Regions from separate parts of the Eisenbergiella sp. OF01-20 genome, predicted to be linked through region 2. Evidence: predicted binding sites of a transcription regulator. Region 2 holds the regulator's gene; the other holds the start of a gene.
What was found. Region 2 encodes HrcA, which represses chaperone genes, less so after heat shock. Its sites were predicted from a motif close to TGTTAGCACTCNNNNNNNNNGAGTGCTAACA; they were not measured.

Region 1 (3,153 bases), on a different contig from region 2:
TTCTTTCTTCTCTTCTTCCCCATTTTCTTCGCTGTTTTCAGCAGAAGACGGCTCTTCCACCACCTCGGCTTCCACCTTTTCGCCGTTTTCATCCACAGCGCTGTTTTCGGTTTCATCCGGATCCACCTTGTTTACTTCCAGGCAGTCGGGCAGGGTCATATACTTTCCGTCCAGGTTCTTGAACAGGATATAATCCGTCATCTTTTCGCAGAACTTATCATCCTTCAGGCAGCCGAATTTTACGAAGGGACTGATATCATCCCAGTATTTCTCATATTCTTCCCTGTCGGTCTTGCACATGCCGGCCAGCTTATCCGCTACCTTCTTGGTGATATAATCGGATATTTTCTTTACAAAACCGTCATTCTGCAGCGCACTTCTGGAAACATTCAGCGGCAGGTCCGGACAATCGATAACACCCTTAAGGAGCATCAGGAATTCCGGAATAACTTCTTTAATATTGTCGGCAATAAATACCTGGTTGTTATACAGCTTTATGGTTCCCTCAATGGACTCATATTCCATGTTGATTTTGGGGAAATACAGGATACCCTTCAGGTTAAAAGGATAATCCATATTCAGGTGGATCCAGAACAGAGGCTCCTTGTAATCCTGGAAAACCTTGCGGTAAAACTCTATATAATCCTCTTTGGTACACTCGCTGGGGCTCTTGCTCCAAAGGGGATGGATATCATTCATCATGGAAGGACGCTTTTTGATTTTCAGGCGTACGGGCTTTTCTCCGTCCTCCTCCTTATCGTCCTCCTTCTTTTCCGGCTGGATGGTTTCCAAAACCTCATCCGTATCCAGCTTCTCCGCTTCATCTATGGTCTGGGTTTCCGGTGTGTTTTCCCTGGACAGGAAAATTTCCACAGGCATGAAGGAGCAGTATTTCTGAATCACTTCGGAAGCCTTGTACTCATTACAGAACTGCAGGCAGTCCTCATTGAGGAACAATGTGATCTGGGTACCAACCTGATCCCAGGTGCCGTCTTCCATTTCAAATTCCGTACCGCCGTCACATTCCCAATGTACCGGTACCGCGCCGTCCTTAAAGGATAACGTATCAATATGCACCTCATCGGCCACCATGAATGCGGAATAAAAACCAAGTCCGAAATGACCGATAATCTGGTTATCATCGGATTTATCCTTATATTTTTCAATAAAATCAGTAGCGCCGGAGAACGCGATCTGATTGATGTATTCCTCCACCTCATCCGCGGTCATACCGATACCGTTATCAATAAATTTGAGGGTTTTCTCTTCGGGATTCACGATAACCCGGATTTCCGGCTTATAGCCTTCCGGAAGGGAATATTCTCCCATCACATCCAGCTTCTTTAATTTGGTAATTGCGTCGCAGCCGTTGGAAATCAGTTCCCTGTAAAAAATATCGTGGTCAGAATACAGCCATTTCTTAATAATAGGGAAAATATTTTCGCTGTTAATAGACAAGCTGCCATGTTTCTCTGCCATAATTCATCACATTCCTTTCTTTTTTTCCACGGACCCTTTTCTTTTGTTTGTCCGTTTTTCATTCTAGGAATAAGTGTACTTCCAACTTTCTGAAAAGTCAATAGAAAATTAGCACTCAATATAATTGAGTGCTAACAACAATGGGAAACCCCTGAATAACCGGGCATTTCCCATTTCTAAATTTTTTATAAATTCAAACTTCGCAGTTGCTGAATGGCCTTCCGCCGGCTGTCTGCATGGCGTTGCCGGGACTGAAAAGGAATTTTCGAAGGTACGTTTCAGTCTATGGAGATGAGACCAGTCAAGTGTGTCAGCCTCATCTGACACACTTGACGCCCCTGGGCTCATCGGAATGTTTAGGCTGACGGACCTGCGAAAATCCTTTTCAGTCCCGGCAACGCCATGCAGACAGCCGGCGGAAGGCCATTCAGCAACTGCGAAGTTTGAGTTATAAAATCACTATTCCACAAATATTTGGTTCACTCCATAATCCGGTACTGGAGAAGTTCGTATTTCAGCCGGGTGCCTTCCCCTGTTTCCGACGGAAGAAGCGCCCTTGCTACCAGCTTACATTCCCCGCTTTCCTCATCCGTCCGCCTTAAATTCGCATAATCCCCATCCAGGCTTTCCACGATATATTCAAAGGTTTTCATAGATATCCTCCTTTACTGCTGTCCGAAATATTCTTTATAAACAGCAAAAAACCGGTTTGTGGTTACCTCTTCATCATGGATCAGCTCCACGGAGTCCCACAAAGGCTCGTTCAGGTTCTTCGCCAGGGAATTCACAAAACTGTCATATTCCTGCCCGAACACCTCATCCTTACGCTTCTCCACTATTTTCAGCTTATTCCGGTCGGTTTCTTCCCGGTTAAAGGTGCTGATACATTTGATGATTTCATAGCCTCTGGAGGTTTCTATTATGCCGCTGATTTCATCATTGCCAAGCTCGAACGCAGCGCCCGCAAAAGCCTGTTCCTGCTCGCCCTTGCCAAAGGACAGGGTCCCCTGGGAATCATCGCTGTACTTCTCAATCAGGGCTTCAAATGCCTCCCCTTCTCTGGCAGCGCGCAACACCTCCTGGGCTCTCCGGTAGCATCTGGCCTTTTCCTCCTCCGAATACGGAGAAACCGTTCCGTCCGCATTTTCCGTTACCGTCTTTATCAGGATATGCTGGACAGTTATGGTTCTGGCCTCGTCATCGCTGATTTCCGGATTGATGTCGCTGATTATCTGGCGGTACACCTTATCCGCCAGGGCATAATCCCGGTACATCGCCCCGATCAGCTGCCGGTTCACTCCCATCGCCTCTATTTCCCGGTCATTCAGGGAAGAAAAATAATCCGCCGCCGCCTCAGCCACCGTTTCCTCCTCCTGGGGGGTCAGCTGGATTCCCCTCCGATCCGCCAGAAGAGTCATCGCCTTGATTTGGGAAATTTCCGCAAGCACCTTGCTCTTGAGCTTATCGGACAGGGTCTCCTCCCCCTCCCTGACCTCCCAGATCTGTGCGCCGTACACGGCTTCATAGGTATTCTGCTCCGTGGTCAGGTACACCATAAGCTCCGGAAGGGTACAGGAAGCATCCTCCAGACGGAATATTTCATTATGATAGAAGCCGGTGGTAAGCACCAGCTTCACCGGTTCTTCTGCGCTGCAGCCGCTTAAGGACAGCAGC
Region 2 (3,153 bases):
TCGCCCCTCTGCTGACGGAAATCTTTGAATCTGCGGAACCTATTGCTGCGGAATATCAGGTTGCGCTTCATAAAGAATGCGAACCCCTCATCATAGAAGCCAGCGCCAAACAGCTGCGGGAGCTGATAATGAACCTGGTGAGCAACGGTATCAAATACAATCACCCCGGCGGAAACGTATGGGTGGAGATTTCTTCGGAGGGGAGCGACATGTGCATCCGCGTGAAGGATGACGGCTGCGGTATCAGCAAAGAGGATCAGGAGCGTATTTTCGAACGCTTTTACCGGGTGGATAAGGGACGCAGCAAAAAGATGGGCGGAACCGGCCTGGGGCTATCCATTGTGAAGCATATTGTGGAGTTCTACGGAGGCCATATCGGGCTGGCGAGCACTCCGGGAAAGGGTAGCTGCTTTACCGTAACAATTCCTTTTTCAGCGGAAAATAAGGCGAAAAGTTGACAACTGCGCGTCTTTGCGGTAAACTGAATTCTATATTCAGGTATATTACTGCTTTGTGTGTTGTGCTTGGACGAAGTACCTGGGTCTAAAGGAGGAGAAAATTATGGCAGAAATGAAGAAAAACGAAGCGAAGGAAACTGTGAAACCCGTTGAGAAAATTACTGCGAAAGCTGATGCACTGAAAATCGAAACCAAAGAGCCTGAAAAAACACCAGCAGTAAAAGCCGCTGTAAAAGAACCCGCAGAAAAGAAGGCACCTGCCAAAAAGGAGCCTGTTAAAAAAGAAACCGTAAAGAAAGCGCCTGTGAAGAAGGCACCTGCCAAAAAAACGGCTGAAAAGCCTGCAGCAGAAAAGACTGCCGCCGCCGCGAAACCTGCCGCCAAAAAAGCGCCTGTTAAGAAAGCGGCAGCTAAAACAGAGACGATGGAAACTATCGCATCCAAGGAAGTTGTTACCGTACAGTTTGCCGGTAAATCCTATTCCACAGAGGATCTTGTCAAGATCGCAAAGGATGTTTGGAAATATGATTTGGGCAGGGAGGAAGCTGATTTCAGGGAAGTTGAGCTTTATGTAAAACCGGAAGAAAGCAGTGTATACTATGTGATTAATGGGGATGTGACAGGAAGTTTTGCTATCTGACAGAAACCCGCAGGCCTGCAATAAAAATACATAGTTAGATTTCATGTAACTGTTCCGTACCTTCACAGTTACGAATTCATACAACTACACGTCATTTATACGCCGTATCCCCTGAAAGGCGGATTCCGATTCCGGTTTATCCAGCTTTTCAGTTTCACAGGGATACGGCGTTTCTTTTGCCGGAAGGAAGGCTGCTGCTGAACCGGAGGGCCTTTGTTTTCATCCGTTTTTCTTAAGATTCTTCACAATTTTTTCATTAATTTATTTCTAAAAACGAGTTGACAACGTATAGGAGAAGTGATAATGTATGTTCAGAAGGTGTTAGCACTCCTGAAGGTTGAGTGCTAACAACCCGAAATGAGGTGAGGTAATGCAGCACGAACTGGATGAACGCAAAATGAAAATTCTGCAGGCAATCATCCGTAACTATCTGGAGACAGGAGAACCGGTAGGGAGCAGGACGATTTCCAAATACACGGATTTGAACTTAAGTTCAGCCACGATTCGTAATGAGATGGCAGACCTGGAAGAACAGGGATACATCCTCCAGCCCCACACCTCCGCAGGCCGGATTCCTTCCGATAAAGGCTACCGGCTTTATGTTGACAGCATGCTGGCAGAAAAGGATCGGGAAGTGACGGAATTAAGAGAGCTTCTCGTGGAGAAAGAAGATAAGATGGACCATCTTCTCCGGCAGGTTGCAAAGGTTCTCGCAGTGAATACCAACTATGCGGCAATGATTTCATCGCCGCTTTATCATGGGAATAAGCTTAAGTTCATCCAGTTATCCAAGGTGGATGAACACCAGGTATTGGCGGTTATCGTGGTGGAAGGCAATATGATTAAGAACACCATGCTCCATGTGGACGAAGCGCCCGACCAGGAAACCATATTAAAATTAAATATCCTGCTGAATACCCACCTGAACGGGAAGAGCCTGGATGAGATTAATCTGGCGATGATAGCCAACCTGAAGCAGCAGGCAGGCATTCACAGCGATATGGTGGGCGAAATCATCGATGCGGTGGCGGAAGCCATACAGGCGGATGAGGATCTGGAGATTTATACGAGCGGCACCAATAATATCCTGAAATATCCGGAGCTTGCGGATAAGGAACTGGCAGGACAGCTTATTACCACTTTTGAAGAAAAACAGGCATTAAACCAAATCGTTCAGGAAACACTGGCTGATGAGAACAGTACGGGCATTCAGGTATATATCGGTAACGAAACACCGGTACAGACAATGAAGGACTGCAGCATAGTAACAGCCACCTACGAGCTGGGCGAAGGAATGAAAGGAACCGTCGGCATCATCGGGCCCAAACGTATGGATTACGACAAGGTTGTGGGAATCCTGAAGAATCTGATGACACAGCTGGATACGTTATATAAGAAAAAATAGATAACTGTGAACTACCGGACAGTTACAAAAATAGAAAGTGTCAGATACACAGAATGGAGTGAAGCAGAAGATGGAAAATAAAGATAACCGGAACCTGGAGGAAGAGATGGATACTGCTTCTGAGGCGAAGGCAGGAGAAGAAACAGCACAGGGGGCTTGCAAAACAGCGGATGCCGATCCGGCTGCGGACGCGGATAACGGCGTGGATTCTGCCGGAGAATGTGAAGCATGCAGCAGTGAGGAAGCGGACGGAGGGGAAGAAAGTTCCCCGGAAGATGATTCCGCACAGGATGACAGCCCGGCAGCTGAAAAAGAAGGCTTTTTTAAGAAAAAGAAAAAAGATAAAAAGGAAGAAGCTTTTAAGGCCAAAATTGATGAACTGGAAGACAGGGTAAAACGTCAGATGGCCGAATTTGAGAATTTCCGTAAGCGTACGGATAAAGAAAAGTCAGCAATGTTCGAAACCGGAGCAAAAAGCGTGATTGAAAAAATCCTCCCGGTGGTCGACAACTTTGAAAGAGGTTTGGCGGCCGTACCCGAAGATGAGAAGGGATCCGCTTTCGTGGAAGGTATGAACAAGGTATATAAACAGCTGATGACCGAACTGGATAATATGGGGGTTAAGCCCATTGAAGCGGCCGGTCAGGAAT

Region 1: htpG (molecular chaperone HtpG) is a predicted target of HrcA. The motif match lies at 1,586-1,616, and genes of this name have one in related genera.

The regions. Positions count from the first base shown of each region.
Region 1 covers NZ_QUES01000016.1:32,037-35,189, reverse strand. Annotated here, with positions in the region: gene htpG (molecular chaperone HtpG) at 1-1,479, opposite strand, end outside; gene DXA36_RS18055 (chorismate--pyruvate lyase) at 1,959-2,132, opposite strand; gene DXA36_RS18050 (peptidylprolyl isomerase) at 2,145-3,153, opposite strand, start outside.
Region 2 covers NZ_QUES01000002.1:363,977-367,129, reverse strand. Annotated here, with positions in the region: gene DXA36_RS05185 (sensor histidine kinase) at 1-458, shown strand, start outside; gene DXA36_RS05180 (DUF6465 family protein) at 562-1,098, shown strand; gene hrcA (heat-inducible transcriptional repressor HrcA) at 1,469-2,503, shown strand; gene grpE (nucleotide exchange factor GrpE) at 2,574-3,153, shown strand, end outside.